One region of the Psychrobacter sp. Sarcosine-3u-12 genome, then DNA from elsewhere that is predicted to be linked to it. Evidence: predicted binding sites of a transcription regulator. Region 1 holds the regulator's gene; the other holds the start of a gene.

Region 1 (6,280 bases):
GACAATATCAATGATAAAATTAACATAGCCTTTAAATTAACATAGCCTTTAACAATAAAGTCAGCCGTACAAGGAGTGTACTATGTCTACTATGATTAATGATCGCACCTATCGAATCGCTCGTGAGAATACCCAAGCAATGATTGTCGATGTCCAAGAGCGCTTAACGCCGCATATCTACGATCACGAAAATATCGTCAAAAAAACCGTTACCTTGATTAAAGGGCTGCAAGCGCTCAATATTCCAATTATGCTCAATGAACAATATAAAAAAGGCTTGGGCGATACCTTGCCAGAGCTGCGCGATGTACTCGAAGGAGATAATGCCAAGAGCTTTGAAAAGGTTACGTTTAGTGCCTGCGATAACAATGATTCATGGCACCATTTAGCGCAGCAGAACCGTAGTACTGTTCTGCTTTTTGGTGCTGAAGCTCATGTCTGTATCATGCAGACGGCACTGGATTTATTGGACAATGGTATGCAGCCTGTCATTATTGGTGATGCGGTGGGTTCTCGTTTTCCTTATGATAAAAAGCAAGCAATTCGTCGTATTCGCCGTGCGGGCGGTGTAATTAGCACTGTCGAATCAATCTTGTTTGAACTATGCCGTAGCAGCGAAGATCCTGCGTTTAAAACCATTATTAATTTGATCAAGTAGGTGGTTTAAGTCTTAGTTGCTTAAAGACTTGGATAAATGTCAATTTAACCATTTATCTTCTAACTTAGAATAGATAGCGCTTGGTAAAATAAGCGCTATTTTTTTGATAACAGTAATAGTCTTTTAACGATTGCTAGATAGCAAACTAACTATAATACCTTGAGCAATGAAACTTAAAATCGCCAGAACTTATAAGCATTAAAACCAATAACTAGAGAAAACCAGAGAAAAAATAATGTCGCAAGCCAGCTCTATATCACTCACTAATTCCGAATCTACTTCACATATCGACATCGATGATGTCACTCATTTCTTATTAGAGTTAGATGCGCTCAAACGTGTGAATCGCCGAAGCTATGTGACACAGACCACTCGCAAAGAAAACTCTGCCGAACATTCTTGGCATTTGGCGATGGCATGTTGGTCAATCGCTGAATTGTTTGAGTTAGACGTCAATCATGAAAAATTGCTTAAGATGGCACTGATACATGATTTGGGCGAAATTGATGCTGGTGATACTTTTTTATACGCTGATACGCGAGTTGATGCGCACAATGAAGAGCGTGCGGGAATTGCTCGATTACAGAGCGAACGTGGTAATGGGATTGCTGATTTAAGTGAGGTTTGGGAAGAGCAGGAAACGGGTCATAGTAAAGAAACTCAGCTGCTGAGGGTGGTTGATCGCTTGTTACCGTTTTTGCTTAATTTAAATACTAATGGAAAAACTTGGATTGATGCTAATGTTACACGCTCGCAAGTGGCTGGCGCGCATGAATTTATTAAAGACAGCTTTCCGAGTATCCATGATTGGCTATCGAAGAATATCGAATACGCGACTAAGCAAGGGTGGTTGATTGATAAGTAAATTGATAGCAGATTTGACAGCTAGCCTTTTTATTTAATAGCCTTTTCATTTAATAGTGTGGTCATTTAATAGCTTTGTCATTCAATAGTATTGTCATTTAACAGCGTCACCTTGTTACTGACTCACCATGGTTGACGCTGTCTAAAACCTTTATATTGAATAGTATCAATAATAACAGAGAGGCTACATGCGCTTATTTAAAAACTATAAAACATTGTGTAAATCTCTAGCCTTTGTCAGCATGCTGGGACTATCGCAAATGGCGCAAGCGCTTGCTCCTATCAGTGATGGTGATAAATTGGCGTACGATGCCAAAAAACAGATCGGTGTTACGGTGAGTTATGATCCTACTTATCGTAAATTGGAGTTTCCGCGTGGCGATGTAGCAATAGAGACCGGTGTCTGTACCGATGTGATTGTCCGTGCTTATCGTTTGCAAAATGTGGATTTGCAGCAGTTGGTCAATCATGATATGAAAGGAAATTGGTCCGCCTATCCAAAGACTTGGGGCTTGAAGTCAACGGACAAAAATATCGATCATCGACGTGTGCCCAATCTTGAAACGTTTTTTGCGCGTCATGGAAAAACGTTATCTACGACTGATAAAGACAGCTTTAAAGCCGGAGATATTGTAACGTGGCGCTTGCCAAACGGCGGTTTGCCGCATATAGGTATCGTCTCAGACAAAGCAGCTGCTGATGGTGCGCCGCTGATTATTCATAATATTGGCCGTGGTACGCAAGAAGAAAACATCCTTTATGCTTATCCTATACACAAACACTTTCGATATTGATAAAGGCCTTTGCACAGGGTAGCCCAAAGTAGTAAAAATAGGCAATACAAAATAGAAGTAGTACAAACTAACAGCCATTAAAAAGCCCAGTTAAACGTCATCATCTACGTTTAACTGGGCTTTTTAGTACTATGATTTTCTTAAAAACTAAGCTTGCTGAGTTTTTGCCTCACCCAATAGCTGTCCCATTTTTACCACGCTATTGGCTTTCATGCTGTCCTGCCAATCCGCTTTTGCGGCTTTTGGTAAGACGACAATCGCCGTTGAACCTAAATAAAAGCGTCCAAGCTCATCGCCTTTCTCAAAGCTCATGTCGTGATCTGCTTCTTGGATGTCCTCAGTGCGGCTGATTTTTCCGGTAGCGACGGTTTCGATACCAGCGACAATCATCGCACCCACCATGACCACCGCTGCTTTGCCATATTTTGTATCAAATAAACAGACCAAGCGCTCATTACGGGCAAATAAATCAGGCACGTTAGCGGCTGTGGTATTATTGACCGAAAACAGCGTACCCGGTACATAGCGGGTTTTGGTCAAGGTACCAGCAAATGGCATATGCACGCGGTGATAGTTGCTCGGCGCTAGATATACGGTCGCAAAGCTGCCATCAGCGAAATAGCTGCCATCTTCGCTATTGGCCAGTAATTGTCCGATGTCATAGTCACGACCTTTGGCTTGCAGCAATTTATGGTCGCGTATTTGCCCGAGCTGCGAGATGACGCCATCAGCAGGGCTGACAATACCGTTTGCACGGCTATCGATGATACGGGCGTTTTCTTTGAGCTCACGGGTAAAGAAATCATTAAAGCTCTCATAAGCATTAAAGCTCTGACGCTCATACTCACCTAAGCTGACGCCGTAGGCCTTGGCAAAACTACGAATAAAGGCACGTTTGACATAAGGATGGCGGCTGGCGGCTAGACGTCCAGCAACTTTACTCAGCTGCTGCTGCGGCACAAATTGTTGAAGGGTGGCAAATAAATTCATAATGAGGCTACCAAAATAGGGTTTGATGTAATAATTAATTAGGCAAGTTAATGGCGGTATTTTATCATGGTCAGGGTATGGTTGTATGGCCATAAACTGTAAGCTATTTATAAATAAGGAAGTCCGTAAATGAGAGCACTGATACAAAGGGTGCACCGTGCGAGTGTCACTGTCGATGCGCACTGCGTTGGTGAGATTGAGCATGGCCTATTGGCCTATATTGGGTTGGGTCATGATGATAATCTGCAAAGTGCGCAGCGTATGATTGATAAAATTCTCACTTATCGCATTTTTGATAATGATGATGACCCTGCTAAGTTTGGTAAACTAGATAAAAATGTTCAGCAAGTAGGCGGTGGCTTATTACTGGTGTCGCAATTTACCTTGATGGCAAAAACAGACAAGGGTCGTCGCCCTGATTTTGGTGGCGCGATGGCACCTAATGCTGCTCAAATGTTGTTTGAGCAAATGATTACTTATGCTAAAACTCAGCATCACAATGTTGCCACTGGTCAATTTGGTGCTGATATGCAAGTGGCAAGCGTCAATGATGGGCCACTAAACTTTTTATTAGAAGTCTAGAAAGCCGTTGTCATGAAGCTGTCATAATTAACCCGTTTAATAAGTAGAAACTGGTGACTGTGTATTGCCTTTTTTGTATCTTAATTTCTTTATGTTAATTTTCCTAATTTGAGTTTTGGTGCGCTAAATTTTTGAATCTTAAAACCTAATATAGTTGATACAATTTAAAAGTAGTACAAGGCAACCGAGTGTAGAGGTATATCTAATACGTCAAGCGAGGTTAACGCAGTAATATTTTTATAGTAGAGTGACTATATGCTTAATCTAATAACAAGGCTGCCGTATGTATAATGAGCAAATTTTGATCGTTGAGGATGAGCCTGCGATTCGTGAAATGATTGTGATGACTTTAGAGATGGCTGGCTTTGATAGCCTGCAAGCTGCGGACGTAGCAGAGGCGCATCAGCAAGTGGTTGATCACCGTCCGGCGCTGATACTATTAGATTGGATGCTGAACGGCGAAAAAAGCGGCATTGATTTTTGCCGGATGCTCAAAAACGACGATTCGCTCGCCGAGATACCGGTCATTATGCTGACTGCTAAAAGTGAAGAAGACAGTAAGGTTCATGGGCTCGATGCTGGGGCTGATGACTATATGACCAAGCCTTTTTCAACACGTGAGCTAATCTCAAGAATCAAGGCGGTGCTACGTCGTAGTAGTGCACTCAGCGCTGATAAGTCTATCGAAATCGGCAAGCTTAGCTTAGATCCCAAAAGCCAGCGCGTGACGGCAGCGGGTCAGCTCATCGATATCGGTCCGACAGAGTATCGATTGTTGGCATTTTTTATGAGTCATCCAGAGCGTGCTTATACCCGGACACAGCTGCTAGATCAGGTCTGGGGCGGCAATGTCTATATTGAAGACCGGACGATTGATGTACATATTCGGCGCTTACGTAAATTACTGCAGCCTTATGATTGTGCTACGCTGATACAAACGGTACGCGGTACTGGGTATCGGTTTTCTAGCTTGATTGAATCCATTTAATCAGCCGCAGAAAATGTCTTGGTAAGCGTAAAGAAACACAGTATCTAGTGGTAGGGATGATAAATGACGATGACAACACCGATAATGCCTATGATGCCGATAGAAAATGAGCAACAGGGTGAGCAAGCGCAAGTTGCCCAGCACAATACAACGGATCAACTTAAAAAAATCCGCAGCGCCTTACGAGCGCTACGAGATGCGGTTATTTTGCTCAATGATGAAGATGGTTTGGAATGGTGGAATCAGGCAGCGGAAGACTTGTTGTTATTGCAGGCAACTGATAAAGGTCAGAGTATTTTTGACTTTATCACCGTACCAGAATTTCGCCAGTACTATCAGGCTATCACCCCACCGAGCGATGGTGTGCACATGGTGTCATGGCGAGACCCTAAACGTTATCTGAAGTGTGAGCTTACGCCTTTCGATGATGAAAAATTACTGATAATTTATGATGTGACCCGCTTGCAGCATTTGGAGGAAATGCGTCGTGATTTTGTCGCCAATGTCTCGCATGAGCTGCGCACGCCATTGACTGTGTTGATGGGATATTTAGAAAATTTCTCCGAGCAGGAAGATATGCCACCGCAGTGGCGACGTGGCTTTGAGCTAATGACTCAGCAGACTGCCCGTATGAATCGGATTGTAAATGACTTACTGCTGTTGTCTCGTATCGAAATCGATGAGACGCACGAGCTCAATGAAATTGATATGACCAAGTTACTGACGCATATCTATGATGATGCGCAAGCGTATAACCAAGAATATAATCATACTATTCATTTGCAGATAGACACTTACGATGGGTTATACGGATCAGAGATGTACTTAACGAGTGCCTTATCCAATTTGGTCATTAATGCCATCAAATACACGCCAAAGGGTGGCAATATAGCTATCAGTTGGACAAAAACAGCGGAAGGCTGCCGCTTTGCTGTTGAAGATGATGGTCTCGGTATTGCGCCCCAACATATCGAGCGCTTGACGGAACGCTTTTATCGCATCGATAGTGGACGTAGCCGTGCTAGCGGTGGTACGGGCTTAGGCTTGGCTATTGTGAAGCACGTTTTATATCAACATGAGGCGCAATTAACGATAGAGTCGGTAGAAGGCAAAGGCTCGACCTTTAGTGCAGTATTTCCAGCCGCGTATGTGCGTTCTGCCCATACCTCCTAATTTTTTTGTAGAAGTGGGTAGGGGTTAACCGCGCTGCCATTGATATAAATACCATAATGCACGTGGGTCGGCGTGCCTTTGGCATTACCGCTGTCGCCAACATAGCCAACGATATCGCCAGCATTGACCCAGTCATTGGGCGCGATGTCGGCATAATCTTCTAGATGAGCGTAATAATGTCCTGCGCCGCCCGGTCCAACCACCACCACCACGCGTCCCCCCAACGCATTG
Region 2 (6,280 bases), on a different contig from region 1:
CTTAATCATCAATGCGCTTAGCCATAACGACCGGTAATATAATCTTCTGTGGCTTTTTGCGCCGGTTTGGTAAATATCTGATCCGTCTCGCCCATCTCAATCATATCGCCCAAATACATATAGACCGTATAGTCCGATACCCTTGCCGCTTGCTGCATGTTATGCGTGACGATAGCGATGGTGTAGTCGTTTTTTAAATCTTCAATCAGGTCTTCGATTGCACCCGTTGAGATAGGATCCAATGCAGAGGTTGGCTCATCAAGCAACAGCACTTCAGGCTTGGTAGCAACACTACGGGCGATACACAGTCGTTGCTGCTGTCCGCCTGATAAAGACAAGCCTGACGCTTTTAGCTTGTCTTTTACTTCTGGCCACAATGCCGATTTTTTTAGCGCCCATTCCACGCGATTATCCAGCTCAGCTTTGCTTAACTTTTCATAAAGTCGCACACCAAAGGCGACGTTATCGTATATCGACATTGGGAATGGCGTTGGCTTTTGAAAGACCATACCGACCTGCGCGCGTAGCAGGTTAACATCGACGTCTTTACCTAAGATATTTTTGCCATCAAGGTTGATACTGCCTTCTGCGTGCATGCCCGGATACAAATCATACATACGGTTAAAAGTACGCAGCAGCGTTGATTTACCACACCCTGAAGGCCCAATAAACGCCGTCACCTTTTTATCCGGAATATCGATGTCGATGTTTTTAAGGGCTTTAAAATCCCCATAATAAAAACTTAAATCTCGAACTTCTAGCTTTGCTGGCGGCATATTCTGCGGAATATCATGCAGGGTTTGCTTATTAAAGCTTGCGGCATCTGGCTGAGCCATTTGTGCACTGGTCGATAAAGGGTTGGTTAATAGATTGTCTTCAGTGATATGAGACTTTTTAACCGCCGTTTTTTTAGGCGCTTTATTGATGACATCATTCATAATAGTATCCAACCTGACTTGATATAAATTTAAGTAAAAACCGACGAGGCCTGATTTTTTGGTAGCTGTTATTTACTGTGACCCCGATTGCCAATAAACCGTGCCAAAACATTCAATATCAATACCGACAAGGTAATCAGTAAGGCCGCCGACCATGCCAAGGTATGCCAGTTGTCATAGGGACTCATCGCAAACTGATAAATGGTGTTGGGCAAGTTAGCAATAGGTTTACCCATATCGGTACTGAAGTATTGATTATTCAACGCAGTGAATAATAACGGTGCAGTCTCACCGGTAATTCTGGCAAAGGCTAACAATACGCCTGTGGTCAATCCCGCTTTGGCCGCTTTAATCGTAACTTTGGTCACCAGTTGCCACTTTGGTGTACCCAATGCATAGGCCGCTTCACGAATACTATTAGGCACTAAGTTAAGCATGTTTTCTGTGGTGCGTACGACCACAGGGATGACGATTAATGCCAACGCCAACGCGCCTGCCCAACCAGAAAAATTATTGCCTTTGACCATCAGCGCATAAATAAAGAGACCAATCACAATCGAGGGTGCTGATAGCAAAATATCATTTAAAAATCGGGTGACTTTGCCCAGCATACTGCCTTGAGAAAATTCTGATAAATAAATACCGGTCATCAGGCCAATGGGCGCACCGATAAACAGTCCTGAAAATGCCAACATGATTGAGCCGACAATGGCATTGCGTAGACCACCTGCGCTCATCGGTGGTGGGGTATCAGCCGTAAATACTGGCAACTGTACCAATCCTTGAAAACCTTCAACGAACAGGGTCAGTAAAATCCATAATAGCCAAAATAAGCCAAACGCCATCGCCGACAACGCAAAGCCTAGACCAAGCTTATTCAGACGACGACGCTTGTTATAAAGGCTTTTGTTATAACGTACCTCAAAGCTTGTCTTTACCGGTAATGCGCTAGTAGCATTGATAGCAGGGTTAGGCATAACATTCGTTTCCCATATCTTTTTAGATAGCCTTTTTAGACAGCTCTTTCGATACTATCCATCTCTGTCACTCTGAGCCGAACTAAGAACTGACACCGGCTTAGCGATTGCCTGCTTTATGATCCATGCGCATGAGCATAAGCTTCGCTATGGACAACACTATAAAAGTAATCACAAATAATATTAAGCCCAGATGCAGCAACGATGCCAGATGTAGCTCACTAGAGGCTTCGGCAAACTCATTGGCCAGCGCTGAGGTAATCGTAACCCCAGAGGTAAACAGGCTTGGACTGATATTAAAGGCATTACCAATCAAGAAAGTCACTGCCATGGTCTCGCCCAATGCGCGACCCAGTCCTAAAATAACACCACCAACCACACCAGCTTTGGTATACGGCAAAATAATCTTGAACATGACTTCCCAAGTCGTCGCGCCCATCCCATAGGCTGATTCTTTTAATAAGTCTGGCACGACGGAAAAAACATCGCGCATGGTGGCAGCGATAAAGGGAATAATCATGATGGCAAGCACCAAGGACGCTGTGAACATACCCAGTCCCATCGGTGCGCCTTCAAACAGTTTACCGATAATCGGTAAAGGGCCGACGTGTTCAATAAACCATGGTTGGATGTGATCGCCAAAAAACGGCGCGAAGACGAACAAGCCCCACATACCATAAATGATAGAGGGGATACCAGCCAATAACTCAATGGCGATACCAAGTGGTTTTTTTAGAAAAGCAGGACACATTTCGGTCAAAAATATGGCAATGCCAAAGCTCACTGGCACGGCTATCAGAATGGCGATAAATGAGGTCACTAAGGTGCCATAGATGGGTGCAAGTGCACCATATTCATTGGCGACCGTATCCCAGTTATTGCTGGTATAAAAACCTAGACCAAACTCTTGAATACTTGGCCAAGCCCCGACAATTAACGACACTAAAATACCACCTAGAGACATCAATACCAGTATGGCAAATGCTTTGGTGGAGTTAACGAATAAAGCATCGTAACGTTTTTGTTTAGCCAGTTGGGACCTTAAGTCTGTCATAAGTGTCTCAGCATTCAATAGGATAAGATTAAAAAATGAGTGTGTTTATCAGGTTTTATCACAACAAACTCAGCAGATATAAGTATCAGAAGCTATAAATATCATTGGCTTTGCGATTAAATTCGCTGTGATAAAACCTTTCAAACAACTACCGGAGAATAGTTGTTTGAAAGGGTAATTCGATCGTTATTAAATAATGACTATCGAATTACTGAGCAGGTTTATAGACAGGCTGTCCATCGCTACCTTTCACTTCGTTCCACTTCTCTTTGAACAAGGCCACTGCCGTGTCAGAGAATGGTACGTAGTCTAGTTCCATGGCGCTGTCATCACCTTGGGTATAAGCCCAGTCAAAGAAGTTCAACACACCAGCGACTTGCTGAGGATTTTCTGGTTGCTTATGTACCAAGATAAAGGTCGCAGCAGCGATAGGCCATGCTTGGTCAGTTTCAGAGTTGGTGATGACTTTATAAAAGCCTTCTTGCTGTGACCAATCGATATCACCTGCCGCAGCAAACGTCTCAGCAGATGGCTGTACGATGTTACCAGCTGCGTTTTTCAGCGCAGTATGTGACATCTTATTCTGCTTAGCGTAAGCATACTCAACATAGCCGATAGAGTTTTTCATACGGTTGACGTAGCTTGAGACGCCTTCGTTACCTTTACCGCCTGCACCAGTAGCAGAGGTCGGCCACTTGACGGTTTTATCAACGCCAACGGTGTCTTTCCAGTCTGGTGAAACCTTGGCAAGATAGTCAGTAAAGTTAAACGTCGTACCTGAACCGTCTGAGCGGAATACTGTTGTGATTGCGGCATCTGGCAAGGTCAAATCTGGGTTCATCGCCTTAATCGCAGGGTCATTCCAGTTGCTAATCTTACCCAAATAGATATCAGCCAACGTTGTGCCGTCTAGCTTCAGTGCACCAGGCTCAACACCGTCGATGTTGACAATTGGTACAACACCACCGATGACTGTTGGGAACTGAATCAAACCTGCTTCGTCTAACTCTTCAGGCGTCATCGGTGCATCAGAAGCACCAAAGTCTACTGTTTTTGACTGGATTTGTTTGATACCACCAGATGAGCCAATCGACTGATAGTTGACTTGGCCGCCGGTCGCAGCATTGTAGTCATATGACCATTTCGCATAGATAGGCTGCGGGAACGACGCACCTGCACCTGTAATATTCATAGCAATATTTTCAGCAGATTTAAAATCTGACGTAGCAGAAGATGCTGTCTGAGAGGTTGTTTCAGCTGTTGTCACAGCGCTACTGCTAGTATCAGCAGTTGGCTCCGCCGTATCTGTTGACTTATTACACGCCGTAAGCATTAATGTACAACTGACGGCCACTGCTAATAACGAATAACGCATGTAGGACTCCTGAAGTTTAACAACGGTATAAAAAAGCATTGCTTGTGATATGCGTGTTATCTTGCCAAATCTTTATGACAGTTTGATGACAACCTTTTTAATATTTCAGTCGTGTTAAAAAAGTCTCATTTGAGGACCTGACAGTCAATTAATTTGAGTCACGTTGTTGGGCGATATTAGCCAGCTGCGTTTATAAAGCCATAAAATATAGAGTTGAAACGAGATACGTATAGCCAAATATCATTAGCCGCGCGCGCAGAATTTTGCTAGTATGAAGGGGATTTACAACACTGACAGACTCGGGGTGCGGTGTATTACGAGCTTATTTCATAAGCCTTTTGATACATTCGCTGAGAGATCACCCGCCGAACCTGATGCGGTTAGTACCGACGCAGGGAAGTCTTAAGCCTATGTTATATAAGTACAAAGGGCGCGCAGAAATGCCTTTTTATTATCGCCACTATCTACTAGCATTGTTATGCGGATATAGCGCTTTAATAATCAGTCGCGTCCATCAATCAGCTAAAGATCACTGACTACGTTTAGGTTTGATAGCGCTAGCAGGTTTGTTTTACGATTGAATTTGTCCGTATCATATAGGCCAATCCCCGCAGCTACTGGCGGTGTTGCTTTTATTCAAAAACCAACACGCTAGGACAGCATATGACTACTTTAGATTTACAAACAGCCCAAACCCACATCCCAGCTACTGACGCCCCTCTTACTGCCAATGCTAGTCAAACAACTGACAGTAAAGCGGATAAAAAAGCCGATGCCCTCAAAACCCCTGCTCACCGTACCGCCAATGATGCCCGCTTTGAAGAAGACGCGCGCGACCTACACCGTGTCCTTCCCGCTTCTAGAAAAGTCTATATCGAGGGCTCACGTCCTGACATTCAAGTACCGATGCGCGAAATCACCCTTGACCCTACTCCGATACAAGGCGTGCCTGAAACCGATTGGGAACAAAACCCACCTTTTTATGTTTATGACACTTCTGGCGTTTACACCGATCCTAATGTCGAGATCGATTTAACGAAAGGCTTACCAAAGCTACGCGAAGGCTGGATTGCTGAGCGCGGTGATACCGAACAATTGGACGGATTGTCGAGCTCTTACGGACTGGCGCGCGCCCGCAATATCAGTACCGCCAATCTTAGATTCGCCCATATCGACAAACCACGCCGTGCATTAGCAGGAAAGAACGTCACGCAAATGTACTATGCCCGTCGCGGCATTATTACGCCTGAAATGGAATACATCGCCATTCGTGAAACGCAAAAGCAGCACGAACTGACCGATATGCGCCAACATGATGGCGAGAACTTTGGTGCCAACACGCCAACTATTATTACCCCTGAATTTGTGCGCAGCGAAGTAGCCGCTGGCCGCGCCATTATCCCCAACAACATCAATCACCCTGAGTCCGAGCCAATGATTATCGGCCGTAACTTCTTGGTGAAAATTAATGCCAATATCGGCAACTCAGCGCTCGGCTCATCTATCGACGAAGAAGTGTCAAAAATGACGTGGGCGACGCGCTGGGGTGCAGACAACATAATGGATTTATCTACGGGCAATCATATTCACGAAACCCGCGAATGGCTGATTCGTAACTCGCCCGTGCCGATTGGTACCGTCCCTATTTATCAAGCACTCGAAAAAGTCGATGGCGTGGCAGAAGATTTAACGTGGGAAATCTTTCGTGATACCTTGATTGAGCAAGCCGAACAAGGTGTCGATTACTTTACAATTCACGCCGGTGTACTGCTGCGGTATGTGCCGCTAACTGCTGGACGCTTAACGGGCATCGTCTCGCGTGGCGGATCTATCATGGCGCAGTGGTGCATGTTTCATAATAAAGAGAGCTTTTTATATACTCATTTTGAAGATATATGTGAAATCATGAAGCAGTACGATGTGGCGTTTAGTCTAG

The links. Region 1 encodes PhoB, which activates phosphate uptake and scavenging genes when phosphate is short. Its sites were predicted from a motif close to TGTCATNAANCTGTCATAA; they were not measured.
Region 2: a site for PhoB is predicted at 4,417-4,435, ahead of pstS (phosphate ABC transporter substrate-binding protein PstS). Genes of this name have one in related genera too.

Annotation. Positions count from the first base shown of each region.
Region 1 covers NZ_PJBY01000078.1:47,698-53,977, forward strand. Annotated here, with positions in the region: gene CXF65_RS04050 (isochorismatase family protein) at 83-658, shown strand; gene CXF65_RS04055 (HD domain-containing protein) at 894-1,523, shown strand; gene CXF65_RS04060 (DUF1287 domain-containing protein) at 1,711-2,316, shown strand; gene asd (archaetidylserine decarboxylase) at 2,464-3,306, opposite strand; gene dtd (D-aminoacyl-tRNA deacylase) at 3,436-3,888, shown strand; gene phoB (phosphate regulon transcriptional regulator PhoB) at 4,172-4,876, shown strand; gene phoR (phosphate regulon sensor histidine kinase PhoR) at 4,940-6,049, shown strand; gene CXF65_RS04085 (M23 family metallopeptidase) at 6,046-6,280, opposite strand, start outside.
Region 2 covers NZ_PJBY01000079.1:47,118-53,397, reverse strand. Annotated here, with positions in the region: gene pstB (phosphate ABC transporter ATP-binding protein PstB) at 18-938, opposite strand; gene pstA (phosphate ABC transporter permease PstA) at 1,007-1,915, opposite strand; gene pstC (phosphate ABC transporter permease subunit PstC) at 2,016-2,969, opposite strand; gene pstS (phosphate ABC transporter substrate-binding protein PstS) at 3,178-4,344, opposite strand; TPP riboswitch at 4,635-4,759, shown strand; gene thiC (phosphomethylpyrimidine synthase ThiC) at 5,008-6,280, shown strand, end outside.